Regions from separate parts of the Micromonospora sp. U56 genome, predicted to be linked through region 2. Evidence: predicted binding sites of a transcription regulator. Region 2 holds the regulator's gene; the other holds the start of a gene.

Region 1 (10,006 bases), on a different contig from region 2:
CTGATCCCGCCCCGGACGTAACCGGTGGCCCGCTCGGCGGCCGCCCGGTCGGCCATCGTCGCCCGCTTGCCGCCGACGGCCGCGGCCAGCGCCTTGAGGTCCAGTTCGCCGGTGACCGGGACGACGGCCACCGTCAGCCCCCCGTCCACCTCGGTGACCAGCGACTTGAACACCCGCTCCGGCGGCACCCCGAGCGCCTCGGCGACCAGCGCGCCGTAGTTCGGCGCGTCGGGGGAGACGTCGTACGGGTGGGTGCTGTGCCGGATCTTCCGCTTCGCCAGCAGCGCCGTCGCCGGAGTGCCCTGTCCCGCCATGCCGGTCACGCTAACCGGACGCCGGAGGTCAGCTCGCGACGGGCCGGCAGACCAGCACGGTCGGCGCCCCCGCGACCCGGGTGAGCACCAGGCTGGCCGGCTTGTCGCCGGCCAGCCTCAGGTCCCGGCGCAGCTTCTCCGGCTCCAGCGCCGAGCCGCGCTTGAGGATCTCCACCCGGCCGACCCGGCGCTCCCGCAGCAGCGCGCGCAGCCGCTTGAGCGAGAACGGCAGCACGTCGGTGACCTCCAGGCAGCGGGCGAACGGGGTCGGGGTCGGGGTGTCCGCGTACAGGTAGGCGATGCTCGGATCGGCGATCGTCGCGCCGAGGGTGTCGGCCAGTTCGGCGACCAGGTGCGCGCGGACCACGGCCGGGTCCGGGTCGTACAGGAAGGGGCGGGTGGGGCCGACGGCCGCCTCCGCCGCACCCGAGCCGGTGAGCCGGTGCGCGACGTCGCCGCGCAGCACGGTGGCCCGGCGGGGCACCTCGGCCAGCCGGCCGCACCAGAGCGCCGCCTCGACCAGGTCACCGTCCGCGCTCACCCACTCCGCCTCGGCGCCCGCCGGGATCAGCGCGTGGTCGATGCCGGGGGCCACCTTCACCACCGTGTACGGCACCCGCGCGGCCAGCCGGATGACGAAGTCCCAGGGTGGGGAGTAGGCGTTCGGGTCGAAGATCCGCCGGCCGGTGCCCGCCCGGCGTCGCGCCGGGTCGCAGAACACCCCGTCCACCCGGGTCACGTCGAACGCCGTGGCGTCGCCGCACTCCACGGTGAACTCCTCGGCCAGCCCGGCCGCCTCGGCGTTCGCGGCGGCCATCGCGGCGGTCACCGGGTCGGCCTCCACCCCGTACACCCGGATGCCCCCGCCCGGCGGCGCAGCTCGGCCTGGGTCAGCGCGGCGGCGGCCAGCCCGGCCGGCACCCCGGCGGCGCGCACCGCGGCGGCCGAGGCCAGCGGGTCGCCGCCGGCCAGCTCGGCCGCCGCGGCGAGCGCGGCCGACCCCTCGGGGGTACGCAGCGCGGCGAGCTGGTCGATGTCCACGCGCCCATTCTCCCGACCCGCCTCGCGCCGTCCGACCGGCCCCTGCCGCGTCGATCGCGGCCCTTCGGGCGCGACGCGCTGGCACTCTCCTTGACGGAGTGCTAGCCGAGGAATAACCTGCGATTAGCACTCTCACCCCGAGGGTGCCAGCTCCCGAGTCATCCGGCGCGGGCGCTGAACGCCAGGCGGACCGGCACCCGCGACGACGGCCCCGCCCGGTGGCATGTGGCAGATTGACGCTGGTCGGCCCCGGTCGACCGGCAACGAAACCAGTACCCCAGGAGGGTATGCCCGTGACTACCGCGACCAAGGTTGCGATCAAGCCGCTCGAGGACCGGATCCTGGTCCAGGCGAACGAGGCTGAGACCACCACGGCGTCGGGCATCGTGATCCCCGACACCGCCAAGGAGAAGCCGCAGGAGGGCACCGTCCTCGCTGTCGGCCCGGGCCGCATCGACGACAAGGGCAACCGGATCCCGGTTGACGTGAACGTCGGCGACACCGTCATCTACTCGAAGTACGGCGGCACCGAGGTCAAGTACGCCGGCGAGGAGTACCTGGTGCTCTCCGCCCGCGACGTCCTCGCGGTCATCGAGAAGTAAGCAACCGATCAGTGTCGTTGCCCCGGTCCCGCACGCCCGGCCGGGGCAACGGCGCTTCGAAGGGACATTCATGGCGAAGATCCTGAGCTTCTCGGACGACGCCCGACACCTGCTCGAGCACGGTGTCAACGCCCTCGCGGACACGGTCAAGGTCACCCTCGGCCCGCGCGGGCGCAACGTCGTCCTGGACAAGAAATTCGGTGCGCCCACGATCACCAACGACGGCGTGACCATCGCCAAGGAGATCGAGCTCACCAACCCCTACGAGAATCTCGGCGCGCAGCTGGTCAAGGAGGTGGCGACGAAGACCAACGACGTCGCCGGCGACGGGACCACCACCGCGACCGTGCTGGCCCAGGCCATGGTCCGCGAGGGCCTGCGCAACGTGACCGCCGGGGCCAACCCGTCCGGTCTCAAGCGGGGCATCGACGCGGCGGCGGCCAAGGTCTCCGAGGCGCTGCTCGACCGGGCCGTCGAGGTCTCCAGCAAGGAGGCGGTCGCGAACGTCGCGACCATCTCCGCGCAGGACGCCACCATCGGCGAGCTGATCGCCGAGGCGATGGAGAAGGTCGGCCGCGACGGTGTCATCACCGTCGAGGAGGGCTCCGCGCTCACCACCGAACTGGAGGTGACCGAGGGTCTGCAGTTCGACAAGGGCTTCATCTCGCCGAACTTCGTCACCGACGCGGAGTCGCAGGAGTCGGTCCTGGAGGACCCGTACATCCTCATCACCACGCAGAAGATCTCGGCGATCGAGGAGCTGCTGCCGCTGCTGGAGAAGGTCCTCCAGAACAGCAAGCCGCTGCTGATCATCGCCGAGGACGTCGAGGGCCAGGCGCTGTCGACCCTGGTGGTCAACTCGATCCGCAAGACCCTCAAGGTCTGCGCGGTGAAGGCCCCCGGCTTCGGCGACCGCCGCAAGGCGATGCTCCAGGACATGGCGATCCTGACCGGCGCCGAGCTGGTCGCCCCGGAGCTGGGCTACAAGCTCGACCAGGTCGGCCTGGAGGTGCTCGGCACCGCCCGGCGCGTCGTGGTCGACAAGGAGAACACCACCGTCGTCGACGGTGGCGGCCAGTCCTCCGAGGTGGCCGACCGGGTCGCGCAGATCCGCAAGGAGATCGAGGCCTCGGACTCCGAGTGGGACCGGGAGAAGCTGGCCGAGCGGCTGGCGAAGCTCTCCGGTGGCATCGCGGTCATCAAGGTGGGCGCGGCGACCGAGGTCGAGATGAAGGAGCGCAAGCACCGCATCGAGGACGCCATCGCCGCGACCAAGGCCGCCGTCGAGGAGGGCACGGTGCCCGGTGGTGGTGCCGCCCTGGCGCAGATCCTGCCGGTGCTCGCCGACGACCTGGGCCTGACCGGTGACGAGAAGACCGGCGTCTCGATCGTCCGCAAGGCGCTGGTCGAGCCGCTGCGCTGGATCGCCCAGAACGCCGGCCACGACGGCTACGTGGTGGTGCAGAAGGTCGCCGGCAAGGAGTGGGGCAACGGCCTCGACGCCGCCACCGGCCAGTACGTCGACCTGGTGAAGTCCGGCATCATCGACCCGGTGAAGGTGACCCGCAACGCGGTCACCAACGCCGCTTCGATCGCCGGCCTGCTGCTGACCACCGAGAGCCTCGTGGTGGAGAAGCCGGAGAAGGCCGAGCCGGCCGCCGCCGGTGGCCACGGCCACGGCCACGGTCACGGCCACCAGCACGGCCCGGGTTTCTGACCCACGGCGTACGCCGACTCAGGGCGCACCGTCTCCGCCAGACGGTGCGCCCTGACGCGTCTGCGGCGGGCATTACGGAACGCTGACGTGGTTGGCGGTCGGTCCGGTTGATCGACAACACTGGTCCGATGAGCACCACGCCCCGCGGCCTCGCCGCGCTCGCCGGGATCACGGCCGCCGCCGTGGCCATCGGCGTCGCCGAGCCGGTCGCGGTCCTCACCGGCCCCCGGTCCGCCCCGCTGATCGCGGTCGGCGGGCTGGTCGTGGACGTCGTACCCGAGCCGTTGAAGCAGTTCGCCATCACCCTGTTCGGCACGTACGACAAGATGGCCCTGCTGGTCGGGACGGCGCTGCTGCTCGCCGCGTTCGCCGCGCTGCTCGGGCTGCTGGCGGTCCGCCGGCTGTGGATCGGCCTGGCCGGCATCGCGGCCTTCGCCGGTCTCGGCGTGGCCGCCGCCCTCACCCGGGCCGGCGCGGACGCCGCCGACGCGTTGCCCTCGCTGGTCGGGGCGGGGCTGGGCGGGTTGGTGCTCTGGGCCTTCCTCGCCGGCCCGCTGGAGGTCGACCCGTGGCCCTGGACCCCGCCGACACCCCCGCCCGGCCCGTCGACGCCGGCCGCGCCCGACCCGGCCGCCGGTGTGGCGGCCGCACCCGGCCCGGATCCGGTGAGCCGCCCGCCGGCCGGGTGGGAGCCGTTGGAGAGCAGCGACCCGGATTCGCGGCGCCGGTTCCTGCGCGGGGTGGGCGTGCTGGCCGGCGCGGCCGCCGTGGCCGGGCTGGGCGGGCACTGGCTCGCCGGCCGCCGGGGCGTGTCGGCGGCCCGGGAGGCGGTCACGCTGCCCGCCCCGTCGGCGGCGGCGCCCGCGGTACCGGCCGGTGCCGATCTGTCCCTGGCGCAGCTCGCCCCCTACGTCACCCCGACCAGCGGGTTCTACCGGATCGACACCGCGCTGGTGGTGCCGCAGGTCGACCCGGAGACCTGGCGGCTGCGGATCCACGGGCGGGTGCGCAACCCGATCGAGCTGAGCTTCGCCGACCTGCTCGCCCGGCCGATGGTGGAGCGGTACGTGACCCTGGCCTGCGTCTCCAACGAGGTGGGCGGGGACCTGATCGGCAACGCCCGGTGGTTGGGCGTACCCCTCAAGGAGTTGCTGGACGAGGCGGACCCGGAGGAGGGCGCGGACCAGGTGGTGGGGCGCTCGGTCGACGGCTGGACCTGTGGCACCCCGACGGCGGTGCTGCGGGACGGGCGGGACGCCCTGCTGGCGGTCGGGATGAACGGCGAGCCGCTGCCGGTCGAGCACGGCTTCCCGGTCCGCATGGTGGTGCCCGGCCTGTACGGCTACGTCTCGGCGTGCAAATGGGTGACCGAGCTGGAGCTGACCAGCTTCGCCGACTTCGACGCGTACTGGGTGCCGCGCGGCTGGTCGGCGCAGGGACCGGTCAAGACGCAGTCCCGAATCGACACGCCCCGCCCGCGCAACCGGCTCACCGCCGGCCCGGTGATGGTGGCCGGGGTGGCCTGGGCCCAGCACCGGGGGATCAGCCGGGTGGAGGTACGCGTCGACGGCGGCCCGTGGCGGGAGGCGGCGCTCGCCCCGACGGTGTCGATGGACACCTGGGTGCAGTGGTCCTGGCGCTGGGACGCCACCCCGGGCGAGCACACTTTCCAGGTGCGGGCGACCGATGCCACCGGTGAGACGCAGACCGGCCGGGAACAGCCGGTCGAGCCGGACGGCGCCACCGGCTGGCACACGGTCAAGGTCACCGTCCGCTGACCCGGCCGCGTTCGCCGCGTCCCGGTGTGCCGCACCGGGGACGCGGCGGTCTGGAGCACTGTCGAGCTGATGTCGTCGACGATTCACGGTAGGGAGGGCGGCCGCTGAGTCGTTGACGACATCAGCTCCATAGCGTTCGCCGACCCCGTCCGGTCGCTGCAGGTCGGCACCGAACCGGGGGGACTGCGCCCGGCCGTCGCGTCCGCCCCGACACGACGACGCCGCGCCCCGGTGCGGGGTGCGGCGTCGACGAGGTCTGTGCGGGCGGGTCAGGCGACCTTGCGCTGGTCCGGCACGGCGGACTTGTGGGGGCGGCCCAGGCGGGCCTCCAGCCGGGCGATGTCGACCCGGGTCTGCCGGCGGTCGGCCAGGTCCTCCCAGCCCAGCGCGAGCAGCCGCAGCCGCTCCGACTCGCTGAAGCCGCCCCAGACGCCGTACGGCTCGCGGACGGACAGCGCGTGGGCGGCGCACTCGGCCCGGACCGGGCAGGCCCGGCAGACGGCCTTGGCACCGGACTCGCGGCGCAGCCGTGAGGAGCCGCGCTCGCCGTCGGGGTGGAAGAACTGCGCGCTGTCGCGGCCCCGGCAGGCACCGAGCCGCTGCCAGTCCCACAGGTCGACGATGGGTCCGGGCAGTCTACGTACGTTCGACATCAGCACCCCTCCTCCCGCGCGGCACCGCGGAGGTCTCGTTCGCATCCGGTGTCCGGGCGGCGGTCCGCGCAGGCGCACCGTTTCCGGCCTGGCGTCTCGGTACCCGACCTTTCCCAGACTCACACTTCTGTGATCGAAAACCTCGGACAAGTCGCGGCATATGCCCTGGATGTCGGAAAAGTTCGGAGGATTGCCGAGAACCTCCACCCCGGCCCAGCCGGCCATGGTCTGCTCTCTGCGGAGAGGAGACCACCGTGCGTACCGTTCTCGTCTGCGTCCGGACACCGCTCGCCGCGCAGCAGTTGACCTCGGCCGCCGCCCGGCTCGGCCTGGCCGCGGTCGTGCGGACCGCCGTCTCCGATCCCGAGGTGATGCTGCGGCTGGCCGAGCGCCCCGTCGACGTCGTGCTCGCCGACACCGCGCTCACCCGGCCCGACAGTGCCGGCTTCGTCCGCCGGGTGCTCGCCCGCGCGCCGCAGGCCGCCGTGCTGCTGCTCGGCGCCGAGGAGTCCGAGGCCGCCGCGGCGACGATCAACGCCGGGGCCCGGGGACTGATCCAGGGCACCGACCACGACCTGACCAGCGCGGTGGCCAAGGCCCTGCTGCTGCTCTCCGCCCCCGGCCGGACGACCCGGAACCGGGTCACCGATCCGGCCCGGGACACCGCCGCGGTCGGCGCGCCGCCCCGGCCCTCGGCCGGGCGTACCCCGGGCAATCCGGGCCCGGGCTGGCCCGCCGGACCGGCCGAGGGGCCCGGGGGACCGTCGGTGGTACCGGTGCAGCGCGGCGACGACGAAGCAGAGCCGGAGGCCGCCGCCGAGCCGGAGGCGCCCGCGCCCACCGGCCGGCGGGGCGCGCCCGGCGCGCGCAGCGGGCGCGGCGCCGTCGGACTGACCGAGCGGGAGCTGCAGGTGCTGCTCGGGATGGCCGAGGGGAAGAGCAACGCCGAGATCGGGCGGGAGCTGTTCGTCTCGGAAGACACCGTCAAGACGCACGCCCGACGGCTGTTCCGCAAGCTCGGTGCCCGGGACCGCGCGCACGCCGTGGCCGCCGGTTTCCGCGCCGGCCTGGTCGCCTGAGCCGGCCGCCCGCGGTCGGGATCAGTCGTCCGGGCTCAGTCGTCGGAGGGGGACTCCTCCTCGGCCGCCTCGGTCAGCGTGTCGTGCACCCCGTCCGCGTAGCCACGGGCGTAGTCCCAGGTGACGTAGTGGTCGGGGTCGGGGTCGTAGGCCGGCTCGTGCACCCGCGGCCGGCCGGAGCTGAGCAGGTGGCGCAGGTTGCCCCGGAGCAGGTCCCAGTCGAAGTAGTGCGGCTCCCGGCAGTCCTCGCACTCGATCACCAGCCCGCGCACCCCGATCGGCGACAGCAGGGCCTGGTAGATCTCCAGGTCGGCCAGGTCCTCCAGGACGTCCTGGCGCTCGACCTCCGTCAGCGGGTCGAGCGGATCTTCCTCACGGGGATCGTGCAGACCAGCAGCCGGATCGGCCGGGTCGCCGTTGAACGGGTCGATGGGCTCGTCGTGCACCCCCTCACCGTAGTCCCAACGCTCGCCGGACGCGTCCCCCCGGCCACCCCGGTGGCCTCGCCGACCCGCGCCGGCACCGCCGGGGCCGGCCCAGCCCAATGGGTACGATGAAACGACGCGCCGTCACCTCGGCGTGCGCCGGTGCCCGCGCGCGCCACCTCGCTGAAGCCCGTCCAAGCAGCTCAGGAGAGCAATCGTGGAGAATTCGCCCAGCACTGATCTTCCCGGCGGCGTCGGCGACGGCGAGCCGGGTGGTCACCTGCCGGAGCTGCCGGCCGGCTCGGCGCGGGTGGTGCCGCTCGGTCTGACCTTCGACGACGTGCTGCTCCAGCCGGGCGAGTCGGACGTGGTGCCCAGCCGGGTCAACACCCGCACCAGGCTCACCCGCAACATCGAGCTGACCGTGCCGCTGCTGTCCAGCGCGATGGACACGGTCACCGAGGCGCGGATGGCGATCGCGATGGCCCGCCAGGGCGGCATCGGGGTGCTGCACCGCAACCTCTCGCTGGAGGACCAGGCGCTCCAGGTCGACCTGGTCAAGCGCTCCGAGTCCGGCATGATCACCAACCCGGTGACCGCCAGCCCGGACGACACCCTCCGCGAGGTCGACGAGCTCTGCGGCCGCTACCGCATCTCCGGCGTGCCGGTGGTCGACGGCGACGGGCAGTTGGTCGGCATCGTCACCAACCGGGACATGCGGTTCGTCTCCGCGCCGGAGACCCCGGTCCACGAGATCATGACCCGCACCCCGCTGATCACCGCTTCGGTCGGGGTGAGCAAGGACGAGGCCCTCGACCTGCTCCGCCGGCACAAGGTGGAGAAGCTGCCGATCGTGGACGACTCGGGCCGGCTGCGCGGGCTGATCACCGTCAAGGACTTCACCAAGAGCGAGCAGTACCCGAACGCCACCAAGGACGAGGCGGGCCGGCTCCGGGTCGCCGCGGCGGTCGGGGTGGGCGACGACGCGTACAAGCGGGCCCGGACGCTGGTCGACGCCGGCGTCGACGTGATCATCGTGGACACCGCGCACGGCCACCAGCGGGCGGTGCTGGACATGGTCCGTCAGCTCAAGAAGGACGTCGGCGTCGACATCGTCGGCGGCAACATCGCCACCTACGCCGGAGCGAAGGCGCTGGTCGACGCGGGCGCCGACGGCGTCAAGGTGGGGGTCGGCCCGGGCGCGATCTGCACCACCCGGATCGTCGCCGGGGTGGGCGTACCGCAGATCACCGCGATCATGGAGGCCGCGCGGGCCGCCCGCCCGGCCGGTGTTCCGGTGATCGGCGACGGCGGCATCCAGTACTCCGGGGACATCGCCAAGGCGCTGGTCGCCGGCGCCGACACGGTGATGCTCGGCAGCCTGCTGGCCGGCTGCGAGGAGAGCCCCGGCGAGCTGATCTTCATCAACGGCAAGCAGTACAAGGCGTACCGGGGGATGGGCTCGCTCGGCGCGATGCAGTCCCGGGGCCAGGGCAAGTCCTACTCCAAGGACCGCTACTTCCAGCAGGACGTGCTCGCCGAGGACAAGCTCGTCCCCGAGGGCGTCGAGGGCCAGGTGCCCTACCGGGGGCCGCTCTCCGCGGTCGCCCACCAGCTCATCGGTGGGCTGCGCGCCGCGATGGGGTACGTCGGCGCGGAGAGCATCCCCGAGCTGCACCGCCGCGGCCAGCTCATCCGGATCACGGCGGCCGGGCTCAAGGAGAGCCACCCGCACGACATCCAGATGACCGTCGAGGCGCCCAACTACCACTCCCGCTGACCATCACCCCCAACCACCTGGAGTCCCCATGCGTGACGTGGTCGAGATCGGGCTGGGCAAGACCGCGCAGCGCGGCTACCACCTGGACGACATCGCCATCGTGCCGAGCCGCCGGACCCGGGACGTCGACGACGTCTCCACCAGCTGGCAGCTCGACGCGTACCAGTTCGGTATTCCCTGCGTCGGGCACCCGTCGGACGCCACGATGAGCCCGGCCACCGCCGTCCGGCTCGGCCAGCTCGGCGGGCTCGGCGTGCTCAACGTCGAGGGCCTGTGGACCCGGTACGAGAACCCGGCCAAGGTCCTGGAGGAGCTGGCCGGTCTCGGCGAGGACGCCCGGGCGACCAAGCGGCTCCAGGAGGTCTACTCCGAGCCGATCCGCCCCGACCTGATCGCCGAGCGGGTGCGCGAGCTGCGCGCCGGCGGCGGCACGGTGGCCGTCCGGGTCTCCCCGCAGCACACCCTGGCGCTGGCCCCGGTGATCCTCGACGCCGGCGTCGACATCCTGGTCATCCAGGGCACCATCGTCTCGGCCGAGCACGTCTCGACCACCGACGAGCCGCTGAACCTCAAGGAGTTCATCGCCGACCTCGACCTGCCGGTCGTGGTGGGCGGCT
Region 2 (10,006 bases):
AGCGACTGGACCGGGTACGGCTGGTTCAACTCCCCGCTGCTCTTCTTCGCCATCCTCACCCTGGTGGTGGTCTGGCACTCGTTCCCGTTCATCGCGGTGAGCGTGCTCGCCGGGCTCAAGAGCGTGCCGAGCGAGCTGCACGAGGCGGCCCGGGTCGACGGGGCCGGGCCGTGGAAGGTGTTCTGGAAGATCACCTTCCCGTTGCTGCGGCCGGTTTTCGGGATCCTGATCGTGCTCAGCACCATCTGGGACTTCAAGGTCTTCACCCAGCAGTTCGTGCTGGCCGGCGGCACCCAGGACCGGCCGACGTTCATGCTCTCCATCTACTCGTACGCCGAGGCCTTCTCGCCGCCGCCCAAGTACGGCGTGGGCTCCGCGATCGCGGTCATCCTCACCCTGATCCTGCTGGTGGTGACCGGTCTCTACGTCCGCATGGTGCTCAAGCAGGAGGAGGACGCGTGAGGCGCGGCGCGATGGTGAAGCGGGTCGCCCTCAACGGCGCGGGTCTGCTGGTGGCGCTCTTCGCCGCCTTCCCCGTCTACTGGATGGTCGCCACGTCGCTGAAGCCCAACCGGGAGATCTTCTCGTCGACGCCCCGGCCGGTGCCGGCCGAACCGACCCTGGAGCACTACCGGGAGATCCTCACCGGCAACCTGATCCCGGGCGTGACGTTCGCCGACTTCTTCCTCAACAGCGCTCTGGTGGCGGTGAGCACGGTGCTGCTCAGCGGCCTGGTCGCGCTGCTCGCGGCCACCGCGGTGGCCCGGTTCCGCTTCACGCTCCGGACCAGCTTCCTGATCATGCTGCTGGTGGTGCAGATGATCCCGCTGGAGGCGCTGGTCATCCCGCTGTTCCTGATGATCCAGCGGCTCGGTCTCTACAACACCCTGCCCAGCCTGATCCTGACCTACCTCGGCTTCTCGCTGCCGTTCGCGGTCTGGATGCTGCGCGGCTTCGTGGCCGCGGTGCCCAAGGAGCTGGAGGAGGCCGCGGCGATCGACGGGGCCAGCCGGGCCCAGACCTTCCGCCGGATCCTCTTCCCGCTGGTGGCGCCGGGCCTGGTCGCGACCAGCATCTTCTCCTTCATCACCGCCTGGAACGAGCTGATCTTCGCGTTGACCTTCGTCAACGACCAGGACAAGTACACCCTGCCGGTGGCGATGACCTTCTTCTTCGGCCGGGACGACACCGCGTGGGGGTCCGTGATGGCCGCCTCGACGCTGTTCACCCTGCCGGTGATCGTCTTCTTCCTGCTGGTGCAGCGCCGGATGGTCTCCGGGCTGGTCGCCGGCGCCGTCAAGGGCTGACCCCCGCGCCCTGTCGAGGGCCCGGCCGGCGCCGTCAAGGGCTGACCTGACGGCGGATCGGCGGGTGCCCCGGACCCGGCGTCCACGGCTAGGCTCTGCGCCATGACGGGCAGGCTGGCGGCGGTGAACCTCGGCGTGGTGACCGAGGCGGAGTGGGCGGGCGACCCGAGCGGCCGCAGCGGCATCGACAAGCGACCGGTGGACGGTCCGGTGCTGCTGCGCGCCGACGGGGTGGCCGGGGACTTCATCGGCGAGCGGGCCCACCACGGCGGCCCCGACCAGGCGGTCTACGCGTACGCGGGGGAGGACGCCGAGTGGTGGTCGGCGGAGCTGGGGCGCACCGTCCCGCCCGGCGGGTTCGGCGAGAACCTGACCACCTCGGCGGTGGACGTGACCGGGGCGGTCATCGGCGAGCTGTGGGCGATCGGCTCGGCCGTGCTCCAGGTGACCAAGCCGCGCACCCCCTGCACCACCTTCGCCGGGTTCTGGGGCGTACCCGACCTGATCAAGCGGTTCACGGTGCGGGCGGCGCCCGGGGCGTACCTGCGGGTGCTGCGCGAGGGCGAGATCGGCGCGGGCGACCCGGTCGAGGTGGTGGACCGGCCCGCGCACGGGGTCACCATCGGCGAGGTGTTCCGGGCGATGAACCTCGAACCGGAGCTGCTGCCCCGGCTGCTGGACGCCGCCGAGCTGCCGGAGCCGGTCCTGGAGAAGGTCCGTCGCCGGGTGGCCGGCAGCCGCTCCTGACCGGGTCTCGGGCCGGGCGACACCGGTAGGCCGGCGTCCTGGCCCGGCCGCGAGGCACCAGGGTCACCCCTCGGCGAAGACCTCCGCCAGCACCTGGCCGTCGGCCGGGCGGCCGTCGGAGATCTTGGCCCAGGTGCCGTCCTCGGCGGTCCACTCCAGGCCGGCGAAGCGGACCCGCTTCACCCCGTGGTCGGGCGCGTGCGACACCAGCCAGTGGGCGTACCGCCAGCCGTCGCGACGGTCGGCGGCGGGCACGGTGAGCCCGCTCAGCGCGGCCGCCGTGCCGGTGCCCGGCAGCCCCCAGTCCAGGGTCAGGCCGCGGGTCAGCGCCGCCGCGGCCGCCTCGCCCCGCATGACCGGCGTCCGGCTCACCGTGCAGGCCACCGCGCCGGTCGCCTCGCCGAGCAGGGCGCGGGTCAGCACCTCGGACTCGTCCGCCCACTTCTGGTACGCCGTCGGGAAGGCCGACCGCTGGACCGCCTGGGCCGCGTCGGTGACCCGCATCTCCTCCCAGCCGCGCACCTTCTTCAGCGCGGCGTAGAAGCGGTTGGCCGCGTACCGCTGGTCGCGGATCTGCTGCGGGGTGCCCCAGCCCTGGCTCGGCCGCTGCTGGAACAGGCCGATCGAGTCCCGGTCGCCGCCGGAGAGGTTGCGCAGGCCCGACTCCTGGTACGCGGTGGCCAGCGCGACCACCACCGCCCGCTCGGGCATCTGCCGCTGGATGCCGATCGCCGCGATCGTCGCCGCGTTCGCCATCTGGTCGGCGTCGAGCAGCACCGTGCCGTCGGCCTGGACGGTGCAGCTGCGGCTCGCCACGGGGAGCCGGAGCTGGCCGCCGAGCTGACGGACGACGACCCAGACCCCGAGGAGAGCGACGACCGCGAAGACGACACCGACTGCGACAATTGCCCGACTTCGCACCCGCACCTCCTGTTTCACGGTCATCCCCAGCGTACGTGCCCGAAAAGGCGAGCCGGGTCGGCCGACCGGTTCACGTTTTCGGGAGCAAAGGAAGAAAGCACCCCGAACCGGTGCTACCGGGCCCCGTCTGCCGGACCACCGTCCAGAGCGGCCACCCATCGAGCCAATCGTTTCTCGCGGAAGGCGAGCACGCCCTCGCGGCCCTCGTCGGAGAGGAAGTAGCCGGTGGAGAGGGCGGACAGCTCGGCGATCTCGCCGCGCAGGTCGGTGGGGGCCGGGCGGCGCAGCAGGCCCTTCGCCCCGGCCAGCGCCCCCGGCGCGCCGCGCACCAGCGAGGCGCAGTAGCGCTCCACCGCCGCGTCCAGCCCGTCCGCCGGCACCGCCGCGGTCACCAGGCCGATCTCGGCGGCCCGCCGGCCGTCGAAGGTGTCCCCGGTCAGGTACAGCTCGGCCGCCGCGCGCGGGTGCAGCCGGGGCAGCACCGTGGCGGAGATGACCGCCGGGATCACCCCGATCCGCACCTCGGTGAAGGCGAACGTCGCCTCCTCGGCGCAGACCGCCAGGTCGGCCGCCGCGATCAGGCCCAGCCCGCCGGCCCGCGCCGGCCCGGCCACCTTCGCCAGCACCGGCTTCGGGCACTCCCAGACCGCCGCCAGCACGTCGCCGAGCATCCCGGCCGGCACGCTCCCGCTGGCGTACGCGGCGGCCGTCTGCTTCAGGTCCGCGCCGGAGCAGAAGACCGGCCCGGTGTGGTCCAGCACGATCACCCGGACGGCGGCGTCGGCGACCGCCGCGGCGATCCCGGCCAGCAGCTCGGTCATCAGTGGCGTGGAGAGCGCGTTGCGGTTGTGCGGGCTGTCCAGGGTGAGGGTGGTCACCCCACTGGCCGTGGTGACCCGCACGAGGCGGTCGGGAGAGGTCATGCCGGGCACACTAGTGGCCATGCCCGGCGTCCTTCCAGAAGGCGAGACCGTCCCCGTCGACGGGTCGCTGCCCGCCACCGCCCTGAACGCGGTCGGCGCGCGCGGCTTCGGCGTGTACGTCCACGTGCCGTTCTGTGCCAGCCGCTGCGGCTACTGCGACTTCAACACCTACACCTCGGCCGAACTCGGTGGCGGCGCCGACCGGGAGTCGTACGCCGACACCGTGCTGGCCGAGCTGGCGCTGGCGGCCCGGGTCCTCGGCGACACCCCGCCGCCCCGGGTGGACACCGTCTTCGTCGGCGGTGGCACGCCGACCCTGCTCCCCGCCGACGACCTGGCCCGCATCCTGGACGGCATCGACCGCACCTGGGGGCTGGCCGCCGACGCCGAGGTGACCACCGAGGCCAACCCGGAGTCGGTGACGCCGGAGTCGCTGCGCACCCTGCGCGCGGCCGGCTACACCCGGATCTCCCTGGGCATGCAGTCCGCCGCACCCGGGGTGCTGGCGATCCTCGATCGCCGGCACAGCGCCGGCCGGGCGGTCGCCGCCGCGCTGGAGGCCCGCGACGCCGGGTTCGACCACGTCAACCTGGACCTGATCTACGGCACGCCGGGGGAGAGCGCGGCGGACTTCGCCGCCTCCCTCGAGCAGGTGGTCGCCGCCGGGGTGGACCACGTCAGCGCGTACGCCCTGATCGTGGAGGACGGCACCCGGCTCGCCGCCCGGATGCGGCGCGGCGAGCTGCCGTACCCGTCGGACGACGTGGCGGCGGACCGGTACCTGGCGGCGGAGGCCGCCCTCGGCGCGGCCGGCTTCTCCTGGTACGAGGTCTCCAACTGGGCCCGCTCCGAGGCGGCCCGGTGCCGGCACAACCTGCTCTACTGGACCGGCGCGGACTGGTGGGGCCTCGGCCCGGGGGCGCACAGCCACGTCGGCGGGGTGCGCTGGTGGAACGTCAAGCACCCCACCGCGTACGCGAAGCGCCTGGCCGCCGGGGAGTCACCCGGCCTGGCCCGGGAGGTGCTGACCGCTGGCGAGGCGCACATGGAGGACGTCATGCTCCGGCTGCGGCTCGCCTCCGGCCTGCCGCTGGACGCCCTCGACCCGGCGGGTCGGGCGGGTGCCGAGCGGGCGCTGGCCGACGGCCTGCTGGACCCCGCGGGGCACGCGGCGGGGCGGGCGGTGCTCACCCTGCGCGGTCGGCTGCTGGCCGACGCCGTGGTCCGCGACCTGCTGCCCTGATCCCGGCCGGCCCGGGTGGGCCGGCCGGGACCGGTCACTTCTTGAAGGCGTAGCTCGCCGGGTAGCGGTAGACGACGCCCTCGGTGGCCTTCACCCCGCCGATGATGCCGAAGATGATCGGCACCAGAGCGGTCAGGATCGGGATGAAGAAGAGCACCCCGCAGGTGACGATAGCCAGGACGAAGCCGATGACGTTGGCGATCGCCCAGGTGATCTGGAAGTTCAGCGAGGCCGTGGCGTGCGCCCGCACGGTCGGGGACTGCTGGCCCTTGGCGGAGAGCGCGATCAGCGGCGCCACCCAGCCGAGCAGGCTGCCGCCGACGATCACGCCGACCGGGCCGCCGAAGTGCGCGATCAGCGACCAGGTCCTGTCGTCGTCGGTGGCGTAGCCGCCGCCCGGGGCGCCGTAGCCGCCGCCGGGAGCGCCGTAGCCGCCGGCGGTCGGATAGCCGACGCCCGGCGCGGCGTAACCACCCGGCGGTGGGTAGCCGCCCGCCGGCGGTTGGTCACCGGTGGGTGGCGGATAGCCACCGGGCGGGGGATAGCCGCCCGCCCCGGGTGCCCCGGACAGTGGTGCGGTGGGCGGCTCGTACGACGAGCCGGACGGGGCGGTCGGGTCCGGGCGGTCGCCGGGGTCCCCCGCTCCGGGAGGGCGAGGTGGTTCAGTCATGGACGTCACGGTAGGGGTTGCCGGCAAGCCCTCACCAGAGCGACACCGCCCCGGATGTCCGGATGATCGGCCCTGGCGCTCCGTCCGGGTGGCGGGGCGCACCCGTGGTCCGTCGCTGATCATCGCGTCAGCGGGGACGCCGACGTAGACTGGCACTCGCTACAGTCGAGTGCCAGTGCGCTCGCCCGGGGCGCCTCAGCCGCTCCGGGCCGACGTGCGTCAGGAGGTGGGGAGATGGGTCTCGACGACCGCAAGCTCGCCGTGCTGCGCGCGATCGTCGAGGACTACGTCGCCACCCAGGAGCCGGTCGGCAGCAAGGCCCTGGTCGAGCGGCACCAGCTCGGCGTCTCGCCGGCCACGGTGCGCAACGACATGGCCGTGCTGGAGGAGGAGGGCTACATCCGGCAGCCGCACACCAGTGCCGGCCGGGTGCCCACCGACCGTGGCTACCGCCTCTTCGTCGACCGGCTGTCCCGGGTCAAGCCGCTGAGCCCGGCCGAGCGCCGGGCGATCGAGCGCTTCCTGGTCGGCGCCGTCGACCTGGACGACGTGGTGCACCGCACCGTGCGGCTGCTGGCCCAGCTGACCCGGCAGGTCGCCGTGGTGCAGTACCCGTCGCTGGCCCGCTCCTCGGTGCGCCACCTGGAGCTGGTGCCGATCTCCACCACCCGGCTGATGCTGGTCATGATCGCCGACACCGGCCGGGTCGAGCAGCGGCTGGTGGAGCTGCCCGCGCCGATCCCCGCCGACCACGTCACCGACCTGCGCCGGCTGGTCAACGAGAAGCTGGTGGGCAGCCGGCTGTCGGAGACCCCGCCGCTGGTCCAGGCGCTGGTCGACGAGTCCGCGCCGCACCTGCGCGGGGCGATGACCACGCTCTCCACGGTGCTGCTGGAGACCCTGGTCGAACGGCACGAGGAGCGCATCGCGCTCGCCGGCACCGCGAACCTCACCCGGGGCGGCCTGCTCGACTTCCAGGGCTCGCTGCGGCCCATCCTGGAGGCGCTGGAGGAGGAGGTGGTGATGCTCAAGCTGATCGGCGAGGCCGAGTCGACCACCACCCGGGTGCTGATCGGCGACGAGAACGAGATCGACAACCTGCGGGCCGCCTCCGTGGTCAGCACCGGCTACGGGCCGGGGGCGACCGCGCTCGGCGGGCTGGGCGTGTTGGGCCCCACCCGGATGGACTACCCCGGCACCATCGCCACGGTGAGGGCCGTGGCACGCTACGTGGGCGAACTGCTGGCCCAGAACTGATCCAGGGCAGGGGCCGGCACCCGGCCCCGGCCGACGACCGGCGCAACGCGAGACGAACATGAGGACACCGAACGCAGTGGCCAGGGACTACTACGGCATTCTCGGCGTGAGCCGGGAAGCCTCCGACGACGAGATCAAGCGCGCCTACCGCAAGCTGGCGCGGCAGTTCCACCCGGACGTCAATCCGGACCCGGAGGCCCAGGAGAAGTTCAAGGACATCAACGCCGCGTACGAGGTCCTCTCGGACGACCGGAAACGGCAGATCGTCGACCTGGGTGGCGACCCGCTCGCCCCGGGTGGCGGCGGCGCGGGGCCGGGCGGTCCCGGCGGCGCGGGCCCGTTCGTCGGCTTCCAGGACATCATGGACGCGTTCTTCGGCGGCGCCGCGGGTGGCGCCCGGGGGCCGCGACCGCGTACCCGGCCGGGCGCCGACGCGATCCTGCGGCTGGAGCTGGACCTGCACGAGACCGCGTTCGGCGTCGAGGCGCCGATCACGGTCGACACCGCGGTGCTCTGTACCACCTGCGCCGGCGCCGGCACCGCCGCCGGCACCCACCTGGCCACCTGCGAGGCGTGCGGTGGCCGGGGCGAGGTGCAGTCGGTGCAGCGCACCTTCCTCGGCCAGGTGGTCTCCGCCCGCCCCTGCACCGTCTGCCAGGGGTACGGCACCACCATCCCGCATCCCTGCCCGACCTGCGCCGGCGACGGCCGGGTGCGCACCCGGCGCTCGCTGACCGTCAAGATCCCCGCCGGGGTCGAGGACGGCATGCGGATCCGGCTCGCCCAGCAGGGTGAGGTGGGCCCGGGCGGCGGCACCGCCGGGGACCTCTACGTGGAGATCCACGAGCGGCCGCACGACGTGTACTCCCGCAAGGGCGACGACCTGCACTGCCGGGTCACCGTGCCGATGACCGCCGCCGCGCTCGGCACCCGGCTGACCATCAAGACGCTGGACAGCGAGGAGACGGTCGACGTCAAGGCCGGCACCCAGCCGGGCAGCACGCTGCGGCTGCGGGCCCGGGGTGTGCCGCACCTGCGCGGCACCGGCCGGGGCGACCTCTACGTCCACCTCGACGTGCGGACGCCGACGAAGCTCGACGCCGACCAGGAGAAGATGCTGCGCGACTTCGCCAAGACCCGGGGCGAGGAGGTCGCCGAGCTGACCAAGCAGGGCGGCTTCTTCTCCCGGATGCGCGACGCCTTCAACGGGCACGCCTGAGGTGTCCGCGCCGCTGTTCCTGGTCGAGGCGCTGCCCACCGGCGACACGCTGACCCTGGACGGCCCGGAGGGCCACCACGCGGCCACCGTGCAGCGGCTGCGCGTCGGCGAGGAGCTGCTGCTGGCCGACGGCCGGGGCGGCACGGCCGCCGCCGTGGTCACCGCCGTCGGCCGGGGCACCCTCGACGTGCGGGTCACCTCCCGGGGGTACGCCGACGCGCCGGTCCCCCGGATCGTCGTGGTGCAGGGCATCGCCAAGGGAGACCGGGGCGAACTGGCCGTGCAGGCGATGACCGAGGTCGGAGTGGACGAGATCGTGCCCTGGGCGGCGTCCCGCTCGGTGACCCAGTGGCGCGGCGACCGGGGCGTACGGGCCCGGGACAAGTGGGTGGCGACCGCCCGGGAGGCGGCCAAGCAGGCCCGCCGGCCCTGGCTGCCGGTGGTGGCCGGAGCTCCGGACGAGTCCACCGGGACCGTGGTGCGGCGGATCGCCGGCGCCGGTGCCGCGTTCGTGCTGCACGAGGAGGCCGAGGAGCGGCTGAGCACCGCCGAGCTGCCGCAGACCGGCGAGATCGTGCTGGTGGTCGGCCCGGAGGGCGGCATCGCCCCGGTCGAGTTGACCGCCTTCGCCGACGCCGGCGCCCGCCCGGTGCGGCTCGGTCCGTCGGTGCTGCGCACCTCCACCGCCGGGGTGGCCGCCCTGAGCGTCCTCGCCACCCGCCTCTCCCGCTGGTAAACCCCCACCCCACCCCGCCCCGGGCTGGGCCGCACGCCGGGCCGCCCCGCGCCGGGCCCGGCCGCGGGCACTTTCACTGAATGAGTGGCTATTCCGCGCCGGATAGGCACTCATTCAGTGAAACTGCGTGGATCCTGAGGTGTGGCGGGGGCCGGCCGGCGTCAGGTACGCAGGTAGGAGGCGCCGTTGAGGTCGACGATGGTGCCGGAGGCCCACTGCGCCTCGGGGCTGGCCAGCCAGTGCACGGCGGCGGCGATCTCCTCGGGGCGGGCCACCCGGCCGAACGGGCTCTGCGCCCGGATCGCGTCGCCCTGCTCGCCGGTCAGGTGCTCCGTGGTCATGTCGGTCGCCACGAAGCCCGGGGCGACCGTGGCGACCGCGATGCCGTACGGGGCGAGCGCGACGGCGAGGGACTGCCCGAGCGCGTTCAGGCCGGCCTTGCTGGCGCCGTACGCGGGCTGGTCCGGCTCGCCCCGGAACGCGCCCCGCGACGACACGTTCACCACCCGGCCACCGCGCTCCCGCATGTGCTGGGCAGCGCACCAGGTGACGTTGCCCGCCCCGGTCAGGTTGGTCTCCAGCACCCGCCGCCACTGCCGCTGCCACTGCTCGTACGAGGCGCCGAAGACCGGGTGCGGGGCGTCCCGCTCGCCGTACACGCCGGCGTTGTTGACCAGCACGTCGAGCCCCCCGAGCCGGGCGGCGGCGTCGTCCACCATGGCCCGTACCGCCGCCGGGTCGGTGAGGTCCGCGCGGACCACCACGTGGCCGTCGCCGGGCAGCTCGGCGCGGAGCGCCTCGGCCAGCTCGGCCGAGTCCCGGTGGTGGATCGCCACCCGGTCCCCGGCCGCCGCGAACGCCCGCGCCACCGCGCGGCCGATGCCGCGCGACGCCCCCGTCACCAGTACCGCTCGTGAAGTCACGCGGCACATCATGCCCGAGCCGCTCGGCACGCCTTACCATGCCCCGATGGGATCCGACTG

What was found. Region 2 encodes HrcA, which represses chaperone genes, less so after heat shock. Its sites were predicted from a motif close to GGTTNGCACNCTCNNNNNGAGNGTGCNAACC; they were not measured.
Region 1: the regulator HrcA is predicted to act here: its motif matches at 1,477-1,507, upstream of groES (co-chaperone GroES).

The regions. Positions count from the first base shown of each region.
Region 1 covers NZ_JAGPYL010000016.1:49,445-59,450, forward strand. Annotated here, with positions in the region: gene ybaK (Cys-tRNA(Pro) deacylase) at 1-314, opposite strand, end outside; partial or broken gene KBX37_RS08735 (SAM-dependent methyltransferase) at 343-1,355, opposite strand; gene groES (co-chaperone GroES) at 1,643-1,957, shown strand; gene groL (chaperonin GroEL) at 2,028-3,674, shown strand; gene KBX37_RS08750 (molybdopterin-dependent oxidoreductase) at 3,803-5,452, shown strand; gene KBX37_RS08755 (WhiB family transcriptional regulator) at 5,722-6,105, opposite strand; gene KBX37_RS08760 (helix-turn-helix transcriptional regulator) at 6,360-7,184, shown strand; gene KBX37_RS08765 (DUF5319 domain-containing protein) at 7,220-7,630, opposite strand; gene guaB (IMP dehydrogenase) at 7,827-9,389, shown strand; gene KBX37_RS08775 (GuaB3 family IMP dehydrogenase-related protein) at 9,418-10,006, shown strand, end outside.
Region 2 covers NZ_JAGPYL010000085.1:5,172-15,177, forward strand. Annotated here, with positions in the region: gene KBX37_RS24230 (carbohydrate ABC transporter permease) at 1-462, shown strand, start outside; gene KBX37_RS24235 (carbohydrate ABC transporter permease) at 474-1,307, shown strand; gene KBX37_RS24240 (MOSC domain-containing protein) at 1,410-2,054, shown strand; gene KBX37_RS24245 (hypothetical protein) at 2,118-2,981, opposite strand; gene KBX37_RS24250 (enoyl-CoA hydratase-related protein) at 3,089-3,898, opposite strand; gene hemW (radical SAM family heme chaperone HemW) at 3,918-5,141, shown strand; gene KBX37_RS24260 (DUF4870 domain-containing protein) at 5,176-5,811, opposite strand; gene hrcA (heat-inducible transcriptional repressor HrcA) at 6,046-7,068, shown strand; gene dnaJ (molecular chaperone DnaJ) at 7,145-8,287, shown strand; gene KBX37_RS24275 (16S rRNA (uracil(1498)-N(3))-methyltransferase) at 8,289-9,023, shown strand; gene KBX37_RS24280 (SDR family NAD(P)-dependent oxidoreductase) at 9,185-9,946, opposite strand; gene KBX37_RS24285 (histidine triad nucleotide-binding protein) at 9,993-10,006, shown strand, end outside.